Regions from separate parts of the Citricoccus sp. NPDC055426 genome, predicted to be linked through region 1. Evidence: riboswitches for the same ligand, from Rfam matches in the RefSeq annotation. Region 1 holds a riboswitch; each other region holds the start of a gene.
The links. A riboswitch is a leader RNA that binds a small molecule or an ion and turns the genes downstream of it on or off. The one in region 1 is predicted to bind S-adenosylmethionine.
Positions count from the first base shown of each region.

Region 2: another riboswitch for S-adenosylmethionine. It lies ahead of AB0K08_RS01930 (MFS transporter); the one in region 1 lies ahead of AB0K08_RS04680 (PLP-dependent transferase).
Region 3: another riboswitch for S-adenosylmethionine. It lies ahead of AB0K08_RS01400 (acyl-CoA dehydrogenase family protein); the one in region 1 lies ahead of AB0K08_RS04680 (PLP-dependent transferase).

Region 1 covers NZ_JBFARZ010000002.1:179,856-182,112, reverse strand. Annotated here, with positions in the region: gene AB0K08_RS04690 (CPBP family intramembrane glutamic endopeptidase) at 1-152, shown strand, start outside; gene AB0K08_RS04685 (VOC family protein) at 160-816, opposite strand; SAM riboswitch class IV at 1,021-1,135, shown strand; gene AB0K08_RS04680 (PLP-dependent transferase) at 1,210-2,257, shown strand, end outside.
Region 2 covers NZ_JBFARZ010000001.1:416,252-418,508, forward strand. Annotated here, with positions in the region: gene AB0K08_RS01930 (MFS transporter) at 1-935, opposite strand, end outside; SAM riboswitch class IV at 956-1,072, opposite strand; gene AB0K08_RS01935 (glutathione peroxidase) at 1,220-1,711, opposite strand; gene AB0K08_RS01940 (organic hydroperoxide resistance protein) at 1,711-2,133, opposite strand; gene AB0K08_RS01945 (MarR family transcriptional regulator) at 2,172-2,257, opposite strand, start outside.
Region 3 covers NZ_JBFARZ010000001.1:300,231-302,487, forward strand. Annotated here, with positions in the region: gene AB0K08_RS01395 (ABC transporter ATP-binding protein) at 1-723, opposite strand, end outside; SAM riboswitch class I at 734-827, opposite strand; SAM riboswitch class I at 1,106-1,199, shown strand; gene AB0K08_RS01400 (acyl-CoA dehydrogenase family protein) at 1,204-2,257, shown strand, end outside.

The sequences.
Region 1 (2,257 bases):
GCCTCGGCAACCTGCTGATGGGGTTGGTCTTCGGGGCCTTCTACCTCAGGTACCAGAGGGTGATGCCGCTGGTGGTGGCGCACTTCCTGCTGGACGCCGCAGGATTCGTGGCCTACCCGCTGCTGGCGGCCGCGGGCCTGTTCGGCACCTGAGGAGCCGTCAGAGCGTGACGGTGCCCTGGGGGGTCTCGAAGGTGACCTCGAGCAGACCCGGGGTGCCGGAGGGGGACTCGAAGACCACGTTGAGGTCCCCGACCTTCTCGTTCGGATCGTCCATCCCCAGCCAGTCGCGCACGCGGTCCCGGGAGCCGGCGATGGTGATCGAGGACAGCTCGGCCTGCGGCTCGGCGGCCTGGGAGGGGTGCAGCTCCTCGGTGCCGTCATCCCAGCGCAGCAGGTAGGGCACCTGCGGATCCGCGATGAGGCCCTTGATGCCGATCTGGCGCCAGGTCAGTTCGCGGCCGTCCGGGAACTTGCGGTTGCCGGGCACGGACTGGCGCTCCAGGCGCTCCTCGAACGGGGCGAGGTCGTCCACGGCCACGCACCAGCCCATCCAGCCGCCGCCCATCTGGGAGCGGGCGCGGACGGCCTGTCCGAACGGTGCCTTGTCCGAGGAGGGGTGGTCCAGGACCTCGACGACCTCGAGGTACTGGCGGTTGCGCAGCGGGAAGATCGCGTTGCGGGTGCCGAAGCGGGGGTGCACACCACCCTTGACCCGCTCGATGCCGAGAGCATCGGCCAGACGGGCCACCGTGGCGGCGAGGCCTTCTTCGGGTCCAACGGCGTACGAGACGTGATCCAAGCGCATCATGCGCATATCGTCGCACTTTTGTGGACCCCGGACCGGTTAGGTTAACCTCACTTGAAATGTGGTGCACCTCACAGGTCTCCGCGCGGTTTCGTCCCGCCTTCATCTCGGCTCCACCTCCGCTTCGCCTCCGTCCCGACTCTGTGTCCCTCTGCGACCCCCCTGCGGCGCCGGGGGATGAATCGTCCGGACCGATCTGGCACACTGGAGGCAGGTCATGAGTGCCAGCATCAAGCCCCGGCTTGCTGGCCGGCAACCCTCCAGCTCGCGGTGGGGTGCCCCGGGTGAGGACCAGGCGGGTGCCGACCGGCATCTGCAAGCGCGGGCCACCACGGCGCAGCGGGTTGACGGATCACGCCCGCTGGCACCCGCGGGTGGCCCTGGACTGACAGGAGCCGTCACTTGACTGACACCCCCACCACCCCGGCCACGGACTCCACCGATCCCGGCGCCTGGGGCTTCGAGACCCGGCAGATCCACGCCGGCATCCCCGAGGAGAACCCCTACGGCGCCACCGTGCTGCCGATCGTCCAGTCCAATTCCTTCGACTTCCCCTCCGCCGAGGTCGCCGCGGACCGGTTCGCCCTGAAGGATCTGGGTCCGATCTACACGCGCATCGGCAACCCCACCCAGGAGGCCGTGGAGGGCAAGATCGCCGCCCTCGAGGGCGGCGTGGGTGCCCTGCTGCTCGCCTCGGGCCAGTCCGCCACCACCTTCTCCATCCTCAACCTCGCCGGAGCCGGTGACCACGTGGTGGTCTCCGCCTCGCTCTACGGCGGCACCCAGAACCTCTTCAAGCACACCCTGGCCAAGATCGGGGTGACCACCACGTTCGTGCAGGATCCGGACAACCTGGAGGAATGGGCGGGGGCCGTGCAGGAGAACACCAAGGCCTTCTTCGCCGAGACCCTGGGCAACCCCCGCGGTGACGTGCTGGGCGTCCGCGCCGTGGCGGACGCCGCCCACGCCGCCGGCCTCCCGCTGATCGTGGACAACACCCTGGCCACCCCGTACCTGCTGCGCCCGATCGAGCACGGCGCGGACATCGTGGTGCACTCGGCCACCAAGTACCTCGGCGGCCACGCGGCCGCCATGGCCGGGGTGATCGTGGACGGCGGCACCTTCGACTTCGCCGCCCAGCCGGAGCGGTACCCGGGCTTCAACTCCCCGGACGAGTCCTACAACGGCCTCGTCTTCGCCCGCGACCTCGGGGTGGACGGCATCCTCGGCGCCAACCTCGCCTTCGTGCTGAAGGCCCGGGTGCAGCTGCTGCGGGACTTCGGCAGCGCCATCAGCCCGTTCAACGCGTTCCTGCTCAACCTGGGCCTGGAGACCCTGTCCCTGCGTATGGAGCGCCATGTCTCCAACGCCCGCCGGGTGGCCGAGTACCTGGACGGCCACGCCCTGGCCGAGTCCGTCATCTTCCCCGGACTGCCCTCCAGCCCCTGGC
Region 2 (2,257 bases), on a different contig from region 1:
AACGCCGCGGCCCCGAGCGTGGCTCCCGCGAAGCTCTCTCCGAACAGGGTCAGGGCGATGATCGGTAGGTACCAGCCGATTGCGTAGTACTGGCAGGCTTCCGCGACCCAGGCGACGTTGGCCAGGATGGTGCGCCGCAGGTAGGGCGGGCGGAACAGCGTGGCCAGCCGGCCGGCGTCGTGCTGGGTCGTCTCGGTCGCCGCGCTGTCCGGGGCGGCGGTGACCTCGGCGCCGGGGAACTCGTACATCCGCTGCAGGGCGGCGGCGGCCTGGGCGTACCGGCCCTTGGAGGCCAGCCACCGCGGGGACTCCACCAGCACGGCCCGCTGGGAGACGAGGAGCGCCAGTGCGACGACGGCGCAGCTGCCCAGCAACCAGCGCCAGATCGAGGTGCCGACCCCGAGGTGGTAGATGCCGAAGGTGAAGAGCAGGTTGGTGGTGGTGGCCACATACCACATGCCCTGCCAGCGGTTGAGCTTGCTCTGGTGCCGTGCCGGCAGGAACTCGGAGATATAGGTCAGCAGCGCTCCGAAGTCCATGGCCCAGGCCACGCCGGCGAGCACGCGGGAGAGGATGAGGATCTCAAAGCTGCCCGCGGACAGTCCGATCACCATGGCGACCAGGGCGAAGGCCTTGGCTGCCAGGAGGATGTTCAGCCGCCCGAACTTGTCCGCCAGGCCTCCGGCGAAGGGGCAGACGAAGATCGCCACGAACATGTAGGTGCTCGTCACCAGGGAGACCTGGACGGGGCTCAGGCCCAACTCGCGGGTCAGCGGATCGAGACCGGAGGCGAGGGCCGCACCGGCGTAGGCCTCGAAGAACACCCCACCCAGGCCGAGGATCCACACCCACTTCATGGCCGGCCGGGTGCGGCCGATGTCCAGGCCGTGGACCACGGATGCCTCGGAGTCGATTCTCAGTGTGGACGTGCTCATGGCCTGTCTTCCCTACCTTGGCTCGCGTCTTGCCCGCACCAGTGGGCTGCGGGCCGAATCCTCACCTGGGGCACCCCACACGTGCGGAGGGTTGCCGGCCACGGAACCAGGGTTCGCTGTGTGTGGCACTCGTGATTCGCCGCCGACGCTATCGGCGGGGCGGGCCCGGGGCATGCCGGCGGTCTTGGTCCGTCATCCTGGCGGTGTTTGAGCCGATCACCCGGGTGCAGGGGACGGAGATGACGCCGTGAGACGCAGGGTGGCCTGCCAGGTTCTCCAGGACCTCAGCCCGCCGGCGCCTCCAGGGCCGCCTCGATCGCGCTGCGCATCTTCTCCGGTCCGGTGGCTGGCGCGAAACGCTCGATGACCCGCCCGTCCCGGCCGATGAGGAACTTGGTGAAGTTCCACTTGATGGCCCCGCCGAGCAGCCCGGAGGTCTCCTTGCGCAGCCAGCCGAATAGGGGGTGGGAGCCGGAGCCGTTGACGTCCACCTTGGCGAACATGGGGAAGTCGACCCCGTAGTTCAGCTGGCAGAACTCGCTGGCCTCGGCGTCCGTGCCGGGTTCCTGGTTCGCGAACTGGTTGCAGGGGAAGCCCAGCACCACCAGACCCCGGTCCTGGTACTCGGCGTAGAGCTCCTGCAGGCCCTCGTACTGGGGCGTCAGGCCGCACTTGCTGGCGGTGTTGACCACCACGGCCACCTGTCCGGCGTAGTCGGCGAGCGGCTGCTCCTGGCCGGCCACGGTGGGGGCGGCGAAATCGTACAGCGTGGGCATCAGTCCTGCACCACGTTCACGTGGACATCGATGTTGCCGCGGGTGGCGTTGGAATACGGGCACACCTGGTGGGCCTGGTCGGCGAGCTCCTGGGCCTGCTCGGCCGACAGGTTCGGCACCACCACCTCGAGGGTGACCTCGAGGCCGAAGCCGCCGGCGTCGTTGGGACCGATGCCCACGCGGGCACCCACGCTGGACTCGCCCAGGTCTGCCTTGGCCTTGCGGGCCACCATCTGCAGGGCGGAGTGGAAGCAGGCCGCGAAGCCGGCGGCGAAGAGCTGCTCGGGGTTGGCGCCGTCACCGGAGCCGCCCATCTCCTGCGGGACAGCCAGGTCCAGGCTGATGGTGCCGTCCGCGGTCTGGGTGCGGCCGTCGCGGCCGCCTCCGGTGGCCAGGGCCTCGGCGGTGTAGATGGTCTGCATGGTGGTCTCCTTCGGGTCGGGGTGGTGCTGTGAGTTGGTCAGCCGGCGCTCACGAAGCGCCGGGAGAGGTCCCGCAGCGCCAGCAGCTCGGGGCCGGAGAGCCCGACGGCGTCCAGCAGGCAAC
Region 3 (2,257 bases), on a different contig from region 1:
GAGCAGCAGGATGCGGTCGGCCAGCTGCAGGGCCTCGTCCACGTCATGGGTGACCAGCAGGACGGTGGTGGGGGTGGCGGCGTGGATGTCCAGGAGGAGATCCTGCATCTTCAGCCGGGTCAGCGCGTCGAGGGCCCCGAAGGGCTCATCCAGGAGCAGGACCCCGGGCCGGCGGGCCAGCGCTCGGGCGAGTGAGGTCCGCTGGGCCATGCCGCCGGACACCTCGCGGGGCCGGTGGCGGGAGTGGTCCGCCAGGCCGACCAGCTCCAGGAGCTGGTCCACCCGCTCGCGGCCCTCGGTGCGGCCAGTGCCCGGGGGCAGGCCGAGGGCCACGTTCTGGTGGATGGTCCGCCAGGGCATCAGCCGCGGTTCCTGGAACCCCACGGCGGTGCGGGAGTCGTAGGCGCGGGCGGGGGAACCGCCGAGCAGGATCTCGCCCGTGCTGCCGGTGTCCAGTCCGCCCACGGCGCGCAGCAGCGTGGACTTGCCGCAGCCCGAGGCGCCGATGATGGCCAGGACCTCGCCGGGGCGCACCGTCAGGGTGATGTCCCGCAGGACGGCCCGTTCGCCGCCGGCCGCGGGGAAGGCGCGGCCCACCCCGTGGAACCTGACCTCGAGACTGCGGGCGGCCCCGTGCTCCGGGGAAACTCCGCCAGCGGCTGCGGCGGGGGACGCGGGGGTCCCGGCGCGCGGCCCCGTCGACGTCTCGGCCAGGGTGGTCATGGTGCATCACTCTCCATCGGTCCTGGCGTGAGCACCTTCCCGGTCGGTGTGGGAGGTTGCTGCGGCGTCGTCGAGCCAGATCTCTCAGCCGCTCTGGATGGTTACGGGATCCAGTGTGTGCGGTGCCCGGGCCCGCGTCGAAACCGGACGTCATCTCCAGACGCGCAGAGCCAGCAGGGACCCCTCGAGCGGCCGGGGGCCTCCGAACCGGCCGAATGTGACGCCCCATGACGCCCCCCTGGCGCCCCGGCGTTTCGAGTGCAATGCGCACCGGTTGGGTTTGCCCTCAAAACGCAAGGGGGGGTGGAGCAGGAGGGGTGGACGGCGCACCGCCTCCGAGGCATTTGACAGCAGGCCGCCCCACCCGGCTTGATGGAGGGGACCACCATCCAGAGCGGCCGAGAGATCTGGCTCGACGACGCCGCAGCAACCCGCCCGAACCGGGGCCAGGGTGCTACCGCCAGGACCGATGGAGTTCCCATGAGTTACGAGTCCCTCGCCGCCCGCTTCGCCCCCGCCTTCGACGAGGTGGGCCAGGGCGAGGTCGCCCGGGAGTCCGGCCGGCACCTGCCCTTCGCGGCATTCGAGATGCTCCGGGCGCAGGGCCTGGGGACACTGTCCGTGCCGGTGGGATCCGGGGGAGCGGGGGCCGGCCAGGAGGACACCTACCGGCTGCTGATGGACCTCGCCGCCGAGGACGCCAACACCGCTCACCTGGTGCGCAGCCACCTCAGCTTCGTCCAGCACGTCCTCGCCCAGCCCGACCCCGCCGTCCGGGAGCGCTGGCTGGGGCGGATCGTCGCCGGGGAGGTGGCCGGGAGCGCCCTGTCCGAGGGTCGTGGCACGGCACTGGGGGACGTCGGCACCACGGTCTGTCAGGACGAGACCGGGCAGCTGCTGATCAGCGGCAGCAAGTACTACACGACCGGCAGCATCTTCTCCACGTGGGCCCTGGCCACGGCCCGGCTGGACCCGGGCCTCTCCCGCTCCCACCGCCGCCGGCACAAAGGGTTCGCGCTCGCCGTGGTGCGCGTGCGCCAGCCGCGGGTCACCGTCAAGGACGACTGGGACGGCTTCGGCCAGCGGCTCACCGGGACCGGGACCATGGAATTCTCCGGGGCCGGCGTCGAGGATCTGCTGGTGGTCCCCCCGGAGGACGGGGCGGTGCCGCTGCACCACGAGTCCACGCTGATGGCCCTGCTCGCCGGGATCGGCCGGGCCGCGCTGCGGGACGGGGTGGCCCAGACCCGGCTGCGCCGGCGCTCACCGAACACCGGCGGGGGCCTGACCCCGCGCGATGACGACCAACTGCTGGGAATCGTCGGCGAGCTGTCCGCGCAGCAGGCGGCCGTCGAGGAACTCGTGCGCGCCGCCGGGCGGGACCTGGACGCCGCCCTCGCGCTCGCGGCCATGGCACCGGACGGTGCGCTGGAAGGCGCCGGGGCCGGGGTCGGGCATCAGGCGGAGGAGCACGACGGCGGCGCGGCGGCCGAGGCGATGCACCGCGCCGCCCTGACGGCGCACCGGGCGCATG